3 regions of the Paenibacillus sp. 01T424 genome follow, and region 3 is predicted to be linked to each of the others. Evidence: riboswitches for the same ligand, from Rfam matches in the RefSeq annotation. Region 3 holds a riboswitch; each other region holds the start of a gene.
The links. A riboswitch is a leader RNA that binds a small molecule or an ion and turns the genes downstream of it on or off. The one in region 3 is predicted to bind thiamine pyrophosphate.
Positions count from the first base shown of each region.

Region 1 (5,404 bases), on a different contig from region 3:
TCCAACAAAATGCACAAGTTCTATGGAGCTTCCGCTAAGTAATTCAGTTTCAGCCCACCTTGCGCGTTGTACGATCATACCGTTAAGCTCAATAACGAGCTTTTTATTTTGTTGTCCCAGCTGGACGACCAGTTCCTCCACTGTTTTAGCGCTGGTCTGCTCCTCGCGGCCATTAATCTTCACTATCTTAAAGGGAGGAACATATTCAGAACGGTGGGCTTCGATTTTCTTTAAGAAAGCCTGACAAACACCAGCCGGATCGTTATGGCCAACAATTGCTGAAACTGCACATATCCGTGTTGCCCCCGACGCTAGCACTTCATCAACATTTTCAAGTGTGATCCCGCCAATAGCCACGAACGGTATCGATATATGATGCGCTGCTTCCCTGACATAACTTGTAGTAACAGCCGTACGGCCCGGCTTTGTTTCGGTAGGATACACTGGCCCAACGCCGATATAATCGGCTCCCTCCTGTTCAGCAGCTAGTGCTTGCTGCAGGTTATGCGTGGATATGCCAATTATGCGGTCAGCACCAAGCCATTCTCTTGCTTTGGCAATTGGCATATCATCCTGACCTAAATGAACACCGTCAGCATCCGTCTCAAGAACAAGATCAGGATAATCATTAATGATAAGAGGCACTTTATATTTTCGCGTTAGTATTCGAAGGGCTTTGGCCTCTTCAAGTACCTCTTCCCTCGTCCCCGTTTTATTGCGAAGCTGAACCATTTGAGCTCCGCCAATCAGCGCCTGCTCCATCACTTCAACGACTGATCTGCCAGGGTGATTAGATTTCGCTGTAATGGCGTAGAGCTTGAAGTTCCGCCAGCCTTGTCTACTCATTCTCAAACACAACCTTTCATCAAAAAAATCATTTATTTCCATTTCATAAGAACGTTTTAACGAGATTAATTGCATTCTCCGCATCCGCTGTGCCTTGCACAAGCACCCGTCCATCTGGGAAGAGAATCAGCTGCTCTCCGCTTGAGATCATCGCTTTCACTAAATACCGATTCACGGTGAGCGTGCAGCCAAGCGCTCGCAAAGTTTGCTCTACCTCTTTTAAATCAACCGGCTTGCCTAACGTCACCTGCACCGTATCCCTACCGCATAATACGGTAGAGCTTATTTGAGTATCTTCCGCTCTATCAGCTTCAAAACAAAGCATGCCGTCAGTTGCTACATCAGGCGTTTGAGCACAGAATGGGCACTCGGTACTGAATGCCGGAAGCTCCGATTCCCGCATTCGGAATGACCATAGATCAATGCTCAACCACGTTTTACGCAGCGCCGAATCATTGCCAGTTAGCCATTTTATCGCCTCAGCTGCTTGCATAGATGCAATCCATTCAACCGCCGGAGCGAGTACGCCCACCGTATCGCAAGTATCGGCCTCCTGCTCCATATCATCTGCTCCGATTAAGCAGCGCAAGCAAGCTGTCTCTCCAGGAATTAATGTTGCCTGCATGCCCTGCGCCCCAGCCACTCCGCCATAAACAAATGGGATTCGCTGTCTAAAGCATTGGTCGCTGACCAGCAGCCTTGTCGCTGCATTATCCGTCCCATCAAGGACGATATGGACTCCTCCGGCGAGAAATCCGATGTTCTGTGCATTCACATCCGCTACTGTCGCCATAATGTTTACACTGCTGTTAATTTGGCGAAGCCGATTAGCAGCGGCCACTGCTTTGGGCATCACTGCCAGAGCGTCCGCCTCGTCAAAAAGCATTTGGCGCTGCAAGTTGCTCGGCTCAACAAAGTCCCTGTCTACCAGCCTAACTTCCCCGACACCGGCTCTTACCATATGCTGCGCAAGCGAAGCGCCTAATGCGCCAACACCGACGATAAGCACCGAGGCATCGGCCAGCTTGCGCTGGCCTGCCTCTCCAATGAATGCAAATCTCGTTTGCCTCGAATAACGATCTGCAAAAGCATCAAGAACAGAATCAACCATAAATCTTGCTCCCTGCCGCCTTGAATGCATCTGATTTTTCCTTCATTCCCGCTTCAATGGCTTCCGTTGTTTCCATATCGTTTTGCGCGGCATACTCTCTTATATCTTGGGTGATTCGCATGCTGCAAAACTTCGGCCCGCACATGGAGCAGAAATGAGCGGATTTCGCAGCATCAGCTGGAAGCGTCTCATCGTGGTAAGCCATCGCACGCTCTGGATCAAGCGATAGATGGAATTGATCCCGCCAACGAAACTCGAATCGCGCTTTGGACAATGCATCATCACGCAGCTTCGCTCCACGGTGCCCTTTCGCCAAGTCAGCCGCATGCGCTGCGATTTTGTACGTAATAACGCCTTCCTTCACATCCTCCTTATTCGGAAGGCCAAGGTGCTCCTTCGGTGTTACATAACAAAGCATTGCCGTGCCGAACCATCCAATCATTGCAGCACCAATTGCCGAAGTAATATGATCATAGCCTGGCGCGATATCGGTCGTTAGCGGTCCTAATGTATAGAAAGGCGCTTCATCGCACACCTCTAGCTGACGATCCATATTTTCTTTGATCAAATGCATAGGCACATGGCCAGGGCCTTCAATCATCACTTGTACATCATGTTTCCATGCGATCTTCGTTAGCTCACCCAATGTATCCAGCTCAGCAAACTGAGCAGCGTCATTGGCATCTGCTATAGAACCGGGTCTCAGGCCGTCACCGAGCGAGAATGATACGTCGTATGCTTTCATAATTTCACAAATGTCTTCAAAATGCGTATATAGGAAATTCTCCTTATGGTGTGCCAGGCACCATGCTGCCATAATTGATCCGCCTCGCGAGACAATGCCCGTAACGCGCTTTGCCGTAAGTGGTATGTAGCGGAGCAGCACACCTGCATGAATCGTAAAATAGTCGACGCCCTGCTCGGCTTGTTCAATAAGCGTATCGCGGAATACTTCCCAGCAAAGGTCTTCTGCTTTGCCGTTCACTTTCTCCAGCGCCTGATAAATGGGCACTGTGCCAACTGGAACTGGTGAATTCCGCACGATCCACTCCCGCGTCGTATGGATGTTTTTCCCCGTGGACAAATCCATAATCGTATCGGCTCCCCAGCGCGTCGCCCAAGTCATCTTCTCCACTTCCTCTTCAATCGAAGAAGCTACAGCAGAGTTGCCGATATTAGCATTGATTTTAACGTGAAACTGCCGCCCAATAATCATCGGCTCACTTTCAGGATGGTTGATGTTAGTCGGAATAATGGCACGGCCGGCTGCAATCTCGCTACGTACAAATTCTGCACTCATCCCTTCGCGAATAGCGATGTATTCCATCTCAGATGTAATGATCCCTTTGCGGGCGTAATGAAGCTGCGTAACATTTTGCCCTGTTTTGGCACGAAGCGGTTTCCTCGTTAACCCTGGGAATCGTTCCGCGCCTCGCTGCTCTGCTTTTTCAGCCGAAATAAATCCATTATCCTCCGGTTTGATTTCCCTGCCCTCATAGGGCTCTACATCACCACGCTGCAAGATCCATTCGCTGCGAATACCGGGCAAACCACGCCGAACATCTGCCTCATACGTTTCATCGGTATAAGGACCACTTGCATCATAGACTCGTACAGGTTCATTCGGCAGCTCTTCACCATTTCTGCCAGTACTAGCTTCAAGTGCAATTTCTCTCATCGGAACACGGATGTTTCCCTTTGAGCCCTCGACGTACACCTTGCGGCTGCCCGGAAGCGGAGTAGAAAAAATAGACATAACAAAAACCTCCTAATGGAATAATAGAATTCCTCCTGGAGGCATACGCAAGCATATGAGAAAGTTTAAAACACCGCTGCTATACAAGTAGCTAGGCTGCTACAAGAGCTGCAATTGCTGGAGCGTGCATGGCGGCCACAAAGCTTTATCGATTCACTGGCGCCAAACAAAAAAACCGCTCCAGCAAAGGAGCGGTCGAAGAGTGTCGTCATGCGAGTGTTATCTTGCAAGGGTTCCCCCTAAGCAGATAAAGTCATGCCGCATAAGCTGAGGCTTCAGCAGATTCCGGCAGAGCTTTCACGCGCAAAGCATAAACGCACAATCCCACTTTCCTACGCTGGCATAACCCAGATCAGGTTCAAAGGGACCAAAGCGATTCGCTTTATCTCAGCCATTACGGCGCCCCTAGTGGATTTCCTTGTTTGACTATACCGTTTAGTAAAGAAGGGTGTCAACCCTCTATTTTCCAAACCGCGGAAAAACACAGCCTGCTACAGTCCGCTTTCCTTCAGCAGCCTTACCCATCGATCAGCGGTGTGGCGCCATGTAAATGTCTGCTCCACACGCTCGCGGCTGCGGCGCCCCAGCTTCTGCCTGAGCTGTTTATCGCGAAGCAGCAGATGCAGCTTTTCTCGCAGCTCTCGCTCGATATGAAGCTGATTGACCAAATAGCCCGTTTCACCATTGCGGATAATTTCTTTCATTCCGCCTGCACGTGTTGCGACTACCGGAACGCCGCAGGACATCGCCTCGACATTAACGAGCCCAAATGCCTCCCTCTGTCCAGATGGCACGACCGCTACATCAGCAACGAGCATCCAGCTGGGCACTTCCGAATGCGGCACGTAGGGCACAAAACGAACATGACCCGGACATTTGCGTCCAAGCTGTTCAAGCTTGCGCGCATAAGCCGTTTTGCGATGCGAGCCATAAAATGGGCTCCCTACGATGATAACGACGAGCTCTGGGTGGCTTTTGGCAAGCTGCGGCACGATATTGAGAAGATGATGAACGCCCTTAAGCGGAATAAGCCTCCCCATAAAAAGCACCACTTTTTTACCATGCAATCCTCTCTTTTGCCTTAAACTCTCCCGTTTGGCGGCTCCTTCGGAGGAATATTGTGAAGGAAACCTTGCCGTATCTACCCCAGGATAAATGACTCGCAGCTTCGAAGCGACCTCTGGCGCTTTCGACACTACAATTCGCCTTAGAAACTCGCTATTTACGATGATTCTATCTGCTGCCTGCAAGCACTTATGCAAGTTTGCAGAAGAAATATAGGAGGGTGAAATAAAGGTGGAGGAATGCAAATAAAGCCAGACTCGTTTGCCTGGATTCAATCGCTTCATCGTTAGCACAAATTGGGGACGATTCTCGACGTCGATGACCTGAGGAGAAAAACGGTGAACCRCATGTCCTACCTCTTGAATATATCGCTGCTTATTGCCCGCTGCAAACCGTTCACAAACAACACCGTTAAATTGTCCTTGACGAGGCAATCGCTTGCTCAGTCTTCCAAATATACGAGGTTCCGCGTAAGGCTTAAGCAGCGGGGCAAATTTCTCTACCACCCGCTCAACCGAGCTGCTTCCTGATGATGGAATCGGGAAGGAGCCTGGTGTTACAATTGCAACTTTAATAGGTGCCATTTATTCGTATGCCTCCTGCATGATCTGCTTTTTTTGCAGTAT
Region 1 covers NZ_JBFTPZ010000014.1:41,201-46,604, reverse strand. Annotated here, with positions in the region: gene thiE (thiamine phosphate synthase) at 1-846, opposite strand, end outside; gene AC1DPK_RS13250 (ThiF family adenylyltransferase) at 890-1,957, opposite strand; gene thiC (phosphomethylpyrimidine synthase ThiC) at 1,950-3,713, opposite strand; TPP riboswitch at 4,026-4,130, opposite strand; gene AC1DPK_RS13240 (glycosyltransferase family 4 protein) at 4,205-5,362, opposite strand.
Region 1: another riboswitch for thiamine pyrophosphate. It lies ahead of thiC (phosphomethylpyrimidine synthase ThiC); the one in region 3 lies ahead of AC1DPK_RS18855 (ABC transporter ATP-binding protein).

Region 2 (6,029 bases), on a different contig from region 3:
GCAAAGCAAGCCAGGAGACGTCGCGGCGCCTCTATTTCGCACATAATCAAATTGTCATTATCGGTCAGGCTGCTGCGCGCAAAGGACTGGGACCACTTCTAGACACCTATTTGCGCAATCATGATTCCCGCGAGACGGTGAGCGTTTTCTTGTCAAAGGGAAGCGCGCGCCGGATGCTCGAACAATTGATTCCGCTTGAGAAAATTCCAGGCGCAGCCATACAGCGCATGATCAATAATGAAGAGATGAACAGCTCAGCCTTCCGTCAAATGACCATTCATAAAGTACTGCTGGATTTGCTGGGAACGACAAGGGCTACTGGCATACCCGGATTAATTGTGTCCGGTACGAAAGAAAGTGTGGACAATGCCGGGCAGCTTGCGTACACCAGTACACCTTCAAAGGTCAGATTGTTTGAACTGGGCCTTATTGAAGGTGACAAGCTGGTAGGCTGGATCAACAACGAAGAAAGTCAAGGCGTGATGTGGCTTGCAAATCAAGTAAAAAAAACGACGGTTTCATTCGCATGCTCAGCGGACAAGAACGAGCCGAAAAACTCATCTATTCGCATCACACATTCGGATACAACGCAGACTCCTAAATCTTCAGATGGCAATTGGCTGATGGATTTGAACGTAAAGGCGACTGGAACGCTGATGGAGTACAATTGCGAGGGTGATCTCATGAATCCGAAAGAAATAGAGAAGATACAAAAACGGATTGAGGACGAGATTGCCGCAATTATGCAAAAAGGCTGGAGCGCTGTTAGTAAGCATAAAGCAGATGTAATCGGCTTCGGAACGATCATTCACAATAAATATCCAAAGCAATGGTTAAAAACGTCGGGCAGCTGGTCGGAGCAGTTTTCGAACATCGAAGTAAAGATGAAAGTTAAGGTGAATTTGAATTCAACTGGTCTTAGCGGAAGTGGATTTAAGAAGGCGCAGGAAAAGAACCACCAATAACATAAGCAGAAAGGAGACCCTATGCAGCAGATTGGCAAAAACCAGCTTTCGATTTTGATCATCGTTTTTTTGATAGGCAGCACCCCTTTGTTCGAGCTCGGCATACAGGCGAAGCAGGATGCTTGGCTGGCGATGACGCTTGCTGCGATTGCTGGTCTGCTGCTTATCGTTATATACGTCCAGGTGCAGAAGCGCTCCCCAAATTCGGAGCTTGCTGAGCTTTATGTTATACACTTCGGAAAATGGATCGGCGGCTTTGTAGGCACACTTCACGCGTTATGGTTTGCTTATGAATCGATGCGCAACGTACGGGACGTCGGAGAGCTTACGATGACGGCGCTGCTGACCTTTACGCCGAAATGGATTGTTATGCTGCTGATTATCAGCGCCGCCGCTTATACCGTCAGCAAGGGAGTGGAAGTATTTGTCCGTGTCGTACAGCTTCTATTTCCGATTGCAGCGCTCAGCTATGCTTTTATTATTTTGCTCCTGTTTGTTGCCAGGTTGCCCAAAATAGCACATTTGCTTCCCGTTTTTGAACACGGGATTGGGCCTGTCGTGAAGGCGGCCTTTCCAGATTTAGTATCTTTTCCATTTGGGCAAATGGTTATTTTTTTCGTTTTTTGGAAGCACGTGAGCGAGAAGAAAGGGATTGGGCCAGTCACTTACAAGGCCTATATTGGCGTATCCTTATTTCTAATTCTAATGAATATCATTACGCTATGCGTATTAGGGCCGGAGCTGTCCTCGCTTACAGCACTGCCGCTGCTTGAGGTTGTGCAGTTAATTAGGCTTGCTAATATATTGGAGAGGCTTGATGTGCTTGTAACCTTGCTTCTGTTCATCGGTCTATATGTCAAAATGACTGCGCTATACATGGCATCGGTATTCATGTTCAATATGATCACTGGTATTGCCTACCGATATTGTGTGCTGCCCATTGGTCTCATTATTTATGGGGCGTCGTTTATCGAAGCAAATAATACTTCCCATATTTGGATTGGACTTGATGTTACGCTGAAGATTGCGCCGTTGTTCCAAATTGTGCTGCCGCTGCTTATGCTAGCCGTTGGAATACGCAAGAAATACAAAAAGGCTGCATGATTGAAAGTTGCGCACAGTGCTCACCCAAGCGGATAGGCTGACATATTTTATGGGTAAGTGAGCCGTTTATGCTTGCTTGAGGAGGATACGCGTGAGCGATGCCAATAGCTGCATGACAAGCATTATTCTCGTTACCTATAATAAGCTTGAATACACGAAGCAATGTGTGGAGAGTATTCGGAGACATACGCAGAGAGGCAGCTATGAGCTGATTATTGTAGATAATGGTTCGACGGATGATACAGTAAAATGGGCTAAAAGCGAGAGCGATATCATCGTAATCGACAATGGCTGCAATGCTGGCTTTCCTAAGGGCTGCAACCAAGGATTGGCCGCGGCCTCGGGCGATCTTCTGATGCTGCTAAATAACGATACAATCGTAACGCCAAGCTGGCTTGACGGTCTCAAGCGCTGCTTATTTAGTGATGAACGAATCGGGGCGGTCAGCCCCGTTACGAATTCGGCTTCCTACTGGACGACGATCCCGGTCACCTATACGACGATAGATGAAATGGAGCTGTTTGCTTCGGCACTGCATGCCAACCCTGACAGAACAAAATGGGAGGAGCGCGTGAAGCTGGTCGGCTACTGCCTTTTGCTGCGGAGAGAAGCATGGGAGAAAACGGGATCGCTCGACGAGATCTTCGGTATCGGCAACTTTGAAGATGATGATTATAGCCTGCGGCTCCGGCTGGCGGGATATAAGCTGATGCTGTGCGGCGATACGTTTATTCATCATTACGGGAGCATCTCCTTTAGCTCAGAGCCAGAACAATATGTACAAAATTTCAGAAAAAATGCCATTGTTTTTATGTCCAAATGGGGCTTTGACCCTGGTGATGCAACGTATATTAGAATGGATTTTAGCACCGTAATTGAGCGGGAATCGCATGAGTACAGACGCGAGAATTGCTCGATTATGGAAATAGGCTGCGGGTGCGGAGCTACGATTTTGCATATGAAGAAGCAATTCCCATCCGCAATATGGTACGGAGTTGAGCGTAATGAGCTGGCGGCTAGAGTAGCAGAAGCTTCGGGAATTACCGTATTCCGCTCGAACGATCCGAAGGATTGGAGGCTGCCTGCTGAAGGTCTTGACGGCATCGTAATCGGAGATGCTCATGCATACGGGACACCGCAAGCCATGAAAAATCTAGTTCGTCTTCTAAAGCCTGGCGGCTGGCTAGTCGGGTGCTTTGCCAATCGCTATTATTTCAACAATATTCGGCAATATTTAGATCCTGCTAATGCACAAGCACAGCATCAAGCGGCATCACAGTACTCAGCAGAACAAGTTAGCCAGCTTTATTTGCAGGCCGGTTTTACCTATGTGAAGATTACACGTGCGGATAATAAACCGCAGGAGCAGCTAGAATACATCCATCTGTTAGAGCAGCTAACGTCTGAAGAGATGTCAAAAGAGCTGACAGCCGCTTATTTGCTCGTATATGGACGCCTTGCTCCAGCAGCAGAGACCAAAGGAAAGGCAGACTTAGAAAGTTCGAAGGCCGCTGAAGAAGCAAAGGTTGAATGGCTGGATGAGCATGTTGATTTAGGGCAATGACAGCTGGTGCAGGAGCTGCACGTTCTGGCTGCCGTATATAGTAAGAGGATGAGTATCGTGGCTTGATGATAATCATTTTCAAAAAAAACTAGCATTAAATGCGGGTTTTGCTATACAATGAATGGTATTGACGAAACCGAATATGTTCCGGGGAGCTGGTTAGGCCGGCTGAGAGGGGATTATCTATACAATTCCGACCCGTTAAACCTGATCTGGATAATGCCAGCGTAGGGACAGAAGCTCTGTTTAGCAAGCAGGCGAGATCAAATTGATCAAGCATTTGCTGTATAAACAGCTGCACAGCCAATGATATGGCGTCCTCCGGATTAGGGGGACGCTTTTTTTTGTTGCGATTAGAATGATGCAGCCATGGAACCGGATACTACGAGGAGTCGTCGCCTATAAGAATCGAAGCATGGAGAGGGGAACAACATCATGAATCAGAAAAAAACAGGGCATTTGTCGTGGAAAATCGTGGCCGCGATGCTTGTGTTCGTATTGGCGCTGGCAGGCTGCGGCGGTGGCGCTGGGAACAAGGGCGAACAGCCGAAAGAGCAAGAGGGAACAGCGGACAAGCCGCTAGAGAAGGTGCAGGTTGTACTCGACTGGACACCAAATACGAATCATACCGGACTTTATGTAGCTAGAGATAAAGGTTTTTTTAAGGAGCAAGGACTGGACGTTGAAATTATTCAACCAGGACAAAGCGGTGCCGATCAAATGGTCGCTTCGGGCAATGTGCAGTTTGGCGTAAGTTATCAGGAGTCTGTCACGATGGCGAGAATTGCAGGCGTGCCGCTCGTATCGATCGCCGCTGTCATTCAGCACAATACCTCAGGTTTTGCTTCACCGCTTGCAAAGGGAATCGATTCACCTGAGAAATTTGAAGGCAAAACGTATGGCGGCTGGGGCGCTCCTGTTGAGGAGGCGGTCATTCAATCGATTATGCAGGAGAAGGGCGCAGATGTGAGCAAAGTAAACATCATGAGCATCGGCGACAGCGACTTCTTTACGGCGGTGAAACGCGATATTGACTTTGCATGGATTTACTATGCATGGACTGGCGTGGAAGCAGAGCTGCGCGGCGAGAAGATCAATATGGTTTATTTAACAGACTACAGCGACAAACTGGATTATTATACGCCGGTAATCGTGACGAACGAAGATTTGATTATGAATAAACCGGAAACAGTCAAAGCGTTTACAGCTGCCGTATCTAAAGGCTACCAATACGCGATCAGCAATGCGGAGGATGCAGCAGAAATTTTAATAAAAGCAGAGCCGGATTTGAATGCGGAGCTTGTGCGCGCCAGCCAAAAATGGTTAAGCTCGAAATATCAGGATGACGCACCGCGCTGGGGCGAACAGAAGCTAAGCGTATGGGAAAACTATGCGGCATGGATGTTTGAGCACAAGCTGCTGGAGAAGGAGCTTGAAGCGGAGAATGCATTTACGAACGAATTTTTACCACAATAAGCTATTCGAACATACGGAGGGCGGGAAAGCCCGCTCTCACTTACAACGATGAGAAAGAAGGAAATCAAATGGCAAACGCATTAGTAAGTATTCAAATATTACCGACAACGCCAGGCGGCGAAAGTGTTATTCCTTACGTGGATCGTGCAATTGAAATCATTAAAGCGGCAGGTGTTCCTTATCGTGTAGCACCGCTTGAAACGACGATGGAGGGTGAGCTGAGCCATCTGCTCAGCGTCGTGCAGTCGATGAGCGAGGCGATGGCGGAGATGGGCTGCCCGTCCGTTATTTCACAAATTAAAATTTACTACAATCCGGCAAACGGCGCTTCCATGGGCAGGCTGCTGGAGAAATATCCAGATGGGCAATAAGAAATCGATTTGGTCGAAAATATGGCAGCCAGCAGCCCTACTGATCGTGCTGCTCGTCTGCTGGCAGGCAGCTGCATGGCTTGGATTATTTCAACAATGGGAGTTTCCATCACCAATTTCAATTGTACAAGAGGCCATCCAAATTTGGCCAAGGTTAATGATGCATACGGGAGCGACGGTGAAAATCATGCTGCTCGGATTTGTGGGAGGATCGGCGTTGGGCTTAATGCTCGCCGCTTTGCTGCATTTAATTCCTGGCGTTCGATCGGCGGTATATCCACTGCTCGTGCTGTCGCAAAACGTACCCATCATAGCGATTGCTCCAATTTTGACGATGCTGCTAGGCTATGGCATGCTGCCAAAGGCGCTGCTGGTCATCATGGTATGTTTTTTCCCCATCACGGTTGCCATGCTGAGCGGGCTTATGAATACCGATGCACAGCTTCGCAACTATTTGCAAATGATCGGTATTCGCAAATGGCAGCTGTTTTGGAAACTAGAGCTTCCTCATGCGATTGTTCATTTATTTTCCGGCTTGAAGATTGCGGC
Region 2 covers NZ_JBFTPZ010000027.1:169,708-175,736, reverse strand. Annotated here, with positions in the region: gene AC1DPK_RS20470 (Ger(x)C family spore germination protein) at 1-965, shown strand, start outside; gene AC1DPK_RS20465 (GerAB/ArcD/ProY family transporter) at 987-2,069, shown strand; gene AC1DPK_RS20460 (glycosyltransferase) at 2,161-3,633, shown strand; TPP riboswitch at 3,772-3,884, shown strand; gene AC1DPK_RS20455 (ABC transporter substrate-binding protein) at 4,069-5,109, shown strand; gene AC1DPK_RS20450 (thiamine-binding protein) at 5,178-5,480, shown strand; gene AC1DPK_RS20445 (ABC transporter permease) at 5,470-6,029, shown strand, end outside.
Region 2: another riboswitch for thiamine pyrophosphate. It lies ahead of AC1DPK_RS20455 (ABC transporter substrate-binding protein); the one in region 3 lies ahead of AC1DPK_RS18855 (ABC transporter ATP-binding protein).

Region 3 (6,029 bases):
GCCAGCCTGGCACAAAATATGAGCAAATGGCTGAGCATCGTCTCATGAATCATGATTTGTACCCAGAGAAAGTGGATAATCGTTAATTTAGAATTGCAGCTCAAATTAGTAAAAGAGATACATTTATGATAGATTTTTCTGAATTGCCCGACTAAGGTCTAGGTGAATTTCATGCCTGAAGTCCATTTCAATTATTCTATTAAAGTCTATACTTAGTTTAGAGTTATTAGAGAATAGGTGGACAAACGATGATTAAAAATGCGATTTGTATGTCTGTACTGCTTTGCACCATAGCATCTGCATTAACGAACTTTGGAGTATCTCCCGTTCGAGCGCTTGCAGCTCCAAGCGCGTCACAAGCTGAATATATTAGTATAGATAATATGATTGAGCCCTTCTTGTTGCAGCCAAAGCAGGATGAAAAGGCATGAAGGCTGTTTTAACACAAGCCTAAACTTGCATGAAAGCATGACTAATTAGTAAACGCCGCGACCTATATGGAAGCGGCGTTTGCTGTTTCTAATAGAATACAATCAGCTCAAGCGCTGTCTGTCCCTATAAGCAAAATGATTGGTTGGGCCATGACCGCTCCCAATCCCCAGCTTATCTTCAATAGCGGCTTGAATGAAGGCTTTGGCAGTTCTTATAGCTTCAAGTACAGGTTTGCCTTGAGCAATTTCTGCAGCAATCGCAGCGGAGAAAGTGCATCCAGTGCCGTGAGTATGCTTAGTGTCGATACGTTTGCTTTCCAAATATACAAATTGTTCTCCATCGTAGATGAGATCAACGAGCGGTTCGCTGCTTGAACCGTGGCCGCCCTTAATGACAACATAGCGGGAGCCCATCTGATGCAATATTCGGGCCGCTTCCTCTCGATCGCTTAACGTCCGGATCGGGATTCTTGCGATAAGCTCAGCTTCTGGAATGTTAGGAGTCGTTATAAGCGCGAGCGGCAGCAAATACGTAATCAGTGTCTGAATAGCTTCTTGCTGAAGCAGAGATGAGCCGCCTTTCGCCACCATGACAGGATCAATGATGAGATTATGCCAGTTATATTGCTTTACTTTCATTGCAACGATCTTTATAATCTCTGCGCTGAACAGCATGCCTGTCTTAACTGCGGATGGCTCCAGATCCTCGCCGATCGAATCGAGCTGGCAGCTAACAGCCTCAGCATCCAGCGGGTAGATGCCCTGAACGCCAAGCGTATTCTGCGCAGTCACTGCGGTAATAACCGACATGCCGTAGGTGCCGAGCTCTTGAAATGTTTTTAGATCAGCTTGAATACCTGCGCCGCCGCCGGAGTCCGAGCCTGCAATCGTAAGTGCTTGATATCTTCTCATCCGTGCATCTCCTTCGAAAGAGTAGAATTAATTTACAAGTTTGAAAAAGCATCCTCAGCCTTTATATTGTCTGGCAGCAAGTCGTTATCGACGAGCCAATCCCTAACATTAGACCAAGAAGCAGGCTCCTGATATCCAAATGATTGCTTCCCTGCATCCATGAGAGGCAGAAGAATGTCCAAGCTTTTTGTCTCGATTTCTTGATCGAGAGGGGAGGTCTGGTTCTCATGCTCAAATAAAATCGACAACGATTTTTGTTTATTTTCAGCTACAAATTGTTGACCCTCCGTAATGGCTGCGATGAAGCTTTTGAACAACGCCTGCTTCTCAGCTAGTCCTTGATCACTTGCTACAAGCACAAGCTCGTAATAATCCGGCACGCCAAAATCAGTTGGGTTTATCGCCGTCATGGGATGCCCTTCCTTGGCAAGCAGCAATTGCTCATGATTAATAAATCCACCGATGATCGCATCTACTTTGTTGGTTGCTATAGCCGGAATAAAGGAAAAACCAACGTCAATCATTTCCACATTTTGCGGGTCACCGCCGTCATGCTTAATCATGGTGCGCATCATTGCTTCATACAGAGGGATGGAGGAGAAGCCGACCTTTTTACCAACAAGTTCCTTGGGTGATTTGGCGCTTCCGCCTTCTGGTACCATTAGATGATTAAGTGGATGCCTGACGATTGCTGCAATGGATTTAACAGGAATTTCCTCGCCGCGAGCCATCAATACCTGTGGCTGGTAGCTGAGCGCCAAATCAACCTTGCCGGCAGCCACTAGCTTCAATGCATCATTCGTATCCGCGGGCATTTGAATGTTGACCTGTAAACCATGCTTCGCAAAATAACCGTTTGTTTGAGCCGCATAGAGGAAGGAATGCACCGCATTTGGATACCAGTCGAGCATAATGCTAATAGTCTGAGGATTCTGTTTTGCCGTAGTGTCCTCGGGTTTGTTTTCAGTTGGGACAGCGTTGCTGCTGCACCCGTTAAGTACGAGCAGCAGAGAAGCAAGCATCGGAATAATCCATTTCATTTTTGCTTTGATGATCATGTATTGAACCTCTTTCTCTTTAGTATTGATTTCTCCAATAGGACAATGGCAGCAAATAATAAGATGCCAATGAGGGATAGCAGAAAAACGGATGCAAACATGGAGTCGGCGTTCAAATTGCTGGACATTCGGCGGCTATAGTAGCCTAGGCCTTCACTGCCTCCAAGCCATTCACCGATGGTGGCGCCTACAACGCAATAAACGATCGATAACTTAAGCCCTGAGAAGAAGGACGGTAGGGCGATGGGGACTTGTATTTTTCTGAAAATACCCCAGCGCGTTGCTCCCATTGTGAGCAGCAGCTCTTCATATTCGCTACCGCTTTTCTTAAGCCCGTCATAGGTGCTCACAACGATAGGGAAAAAAGCAGTCAAAAAAACAACAGCGACCTTGCTCCAAATCGTATAGCCAAACCACATAATGAAAATTGGAGACAGAGCGATAAGCGGGATGGTCTGACTGATGACGACAAACGGGTACAGCGCCTTCTCCAGTATTCGGAAAGTGTGCATGCCTGCTGCGAGCGTAGTCCCAATAATAATCGACAATAGAAAACCGAGGGACACTTCTTTAAGCGTAGCCAGCAGATGGTTGCCAAGCAGCAGATGGCCATCTTCGATTAATGCCTGAGCTATTGAGCTAGGTGACGGCAGTATGTAGGGTGGAACCAATCCGAGCTGTGCGACCGCTTGCCAAACGAGCAGTAAGCTAATGAGCAGCAGTATGAATAGTCCGTAATGGCTCAGCCACTGGTTAATTAGAGGTTTGCGCATGCAGTCTTCGCTCCAAATCTTGCCGCAGCTTGATGAAGTCGGGTTCGTAATTTTGCTCATAGTGTCTTGGTCTCGGCAAAGGAACGACTATTTCCTGTATCCCTTGCGCCTCGTTAGCTGCACTTGGCAATAAATAAATGCGGTCGCTCAGCAATATCGCTTCCTCAAGATCATGTGTGATAAAGAGTACTGTTTTTCCAAGGTCGCTCCACAGCTCTAGCAGCCACTTATGCATACCGCGTTTGGTCATGGCGTCAAGCGCGCCAAACGGTTCGTCCAGCAGCAGCAGCTCTTGTCCGGTTACTAGTGTGCGCAGAAAAGCTGCCCGCTGTCGCATGCCGCCTGACAACTCGTCAGGGTAAGCTTGTTCATAGCCTGCCAGTCCGAAGCGCTCTAGCAGCTCCAAGATTTGGATCGTGTTATAATGGGGATTGCTGCGTGTCATCTCAAGTGGAAGCAGACAATTGCCGAGTATTGTTCTCCATGGCAGAAGAAGATCCTTTTGCGGCATATAAGCAATCTTGCCGAGACGATTGGGGGCAGGCTTGCCATACAGCCTAATTTCACCTTGGCTAGGCTGAAGCAATCCGGCCATGAGCTTAAAGAGCGTGCTTTTGCCTGAGCCGCTAGCACCGATGATAGAGACAAACTCACCTGAGTAGGCTTGAAGCGAAAGATTAGACAGTATAGATGTTTCAGCAAGCATGTCGTAGGTGTAGCTTACTTGGTGAAGTGAGATTATAGCTGTAATACGCATCCCTCCGTAAACAAATAAAGACCCACCCATTTCCGAGGGGAAATGAGCGGGTCTAACGATCACACAAGGCTTGCGCGCATGAATGAATGCTTTGCTGCTCCACTTCCCTCCGCTGGAATGATCCAGATCAGGTTCCAAGGGTCCGGAGCAGTTGCTCCATCTCAGCCGGTAGGCTCCCCTAGTGAAATAAATAGGTTTATATGCAATTTGTATTTTTTCTACTATAGCATACACTGGATAGATGTAAACCATAATTATCCGAAAAGGCGTTGGACAAATGAAAAATTTACTCGTAACGGGCTACCGAGCGCATGAGCTTAATATTTTTAGCCAGAAGCATGAGGGCATTGTTTATATAAAAAAAGCGCTGACAGGCAAGTTGGTTCCGCTTATAGAAGATGGGCTTGAGTGGGTGATTACCCCGGGGCAATATGGCGTGGATTTGTGGGCGTGCGAGGTCGTGATTGCGCTGAAGGAAATTTATCCTCATTTGAGACTTTCAATTATTTCGGCATACAGCAATCCGGAAGAGAAATGGAAGGATGATAAAAAGGAGTTTTATCAGCAGGTTTTAAAAGGGGTCGATTATTATGCTTCGGTCAGCAACCAGCCGTATAATGGCATTTGGCAGTTTACGGCTAGGGACGAGCTGCTGTTTCGGAAAACGGACGGTATTCTGCTCGTTTATGATGAGGATGCAGGCGAGGGCAGCCCCAAGTTTTTTAAAGAAAAAGCGTTAAAGAAACAGCAGGTTGAGGGTTATGGTTAYTTCAGCATAAGCTCGGAGGACATTCAGAGCATCGCGGATGACGACAACCTGTATTCGGAAAATTAACGATGCATGGCAGTTGAGTAAGAGGAGTTTATTTCATGCTGGCAGGCAGAGACCTGTCAGCTTTTTTTATGCGCAAAGCTGACAGTTTGTATTTTCGAGATTATTGTGTTTGACAAATAATAGGTGGCGTATTATTATCTGATTAGATAAACATCTAATTAGATGAAAGTTAAATTTGTTTGGTGGAGGAAGAGGTGGCGAACGGTGCAATTAGATAAGGTGGTAGCCTATCATAAGGCATTATCCGATCCGACGAGAATTAAATTGTTGATTATGCTGGCTGAAGGTGAGCTTAACGGACAGGTGCTCGCAGAGAAATTAGGCGTGACGCCTGCTACGATTACGCATCATGCAACCAAATTAAGAGAGGCCAGCTTAATTAATGAACGCAGAGAGAAAAATGCGATTTATTTTTCGTTGAACCATTATTTTATTAAGAGCAACGCTAATGCGGCGGCGGAGCTCATTTACCGGAATGCAGGTGCAGAGAAGGGAGTGGACAACATGGAGGATAGCAATAAGAAACTGAAGGATTCAGTCATCCGCAACTTTTTTACAGCTGAGGGTAAGCTGAAGCATATGCCGGCTCAGCATAAGAAAAAATTGATCGTGCTTCAGCTTATGGTTTCTCATTTGACGAGAGGGAAACAGTATACAGAGAAGGAAATTAACGAATTTATCAAAGGTTATCATGATGACTTCGCGACCATTCGCAGAGAGTTCATTATGCATCAATTAATGTTTAGAGAAAATGATATTTACGAATTGAATCCGCAAGAAATATGGGCGAAGTGGGAGATTCTTTCGTAAGCGGAAGTTGTTTTTGATAATAACGGACATCAGATGCCTTATTTGCTTTATTTCTCTCCTATTGGCCGTGGTTGCGGACATGAAGGCCGTTATTTGGCTCTAATCGTTATAAAAGGCTGCGATTTCTGCCAAATAACGGACTCTATGTCCGTTAGAAGTAAATATGAACTCATCGAGCGGTGATTGTGCTTACGCGTCATAAAGGAAAAGTAATTTTTTTATCGAATTTTTTTAATCATAAGAAATGGAAATAAGCAGGACCTGGGGGCTTGGGAGATGGGGAAGGCTGATGGGATTTACAATCAATTGGTAGCAGATATTTTTGAACATGGTAATTGGGACAAAGATCAAGCTGTTAGAACCAAATGGTCTGATGGTACGCCTGCCTACACAAAAAGCTTAATTTCTAAGCAGCTAACATTTGAAAATACAGAGGTGCCTATACTTACAACA
Region 3 covers NZ_JBFTPZ010000025.1:31,058-37,086, reverse strand. Annotated here, with positions in the region: gene queF (preQ(1) synthase) at 1-86, shown strand, start outside; gene AC1DPK_RS18875 (hypothetical protein) at 249-431, shown strand; gene thiD (bifunctional hydroxymethylpyrimidine kinase/phosphomethylpyrimidine kinase) at 534-1,343, opposite strand; gene AC1DPK_RS18865 (ABC transporter substrate-binding protein) at 1,376-2,401, opposite strand; gene AC1DPK_RS18860 (ABC transporter permease) at 2,398-3,174, opposite strand; gene AC1DPK_RS18855 (ABC transporter ATP-binding protein) at 3,155-3,931, opposite strand; TPP riboswitch at 4,019-4,121, opposite strand; gene AC1DPK_RS18850 (SLOG family protein) at 4,209-4,766, shown strand; gene AC1DPK_RS18845 (DUF2087 domain-containing protein) at 4,971-5,576, shown strand; gene thyA (thymidylate synthase) at 5,853-6,029, shown strand, end outside.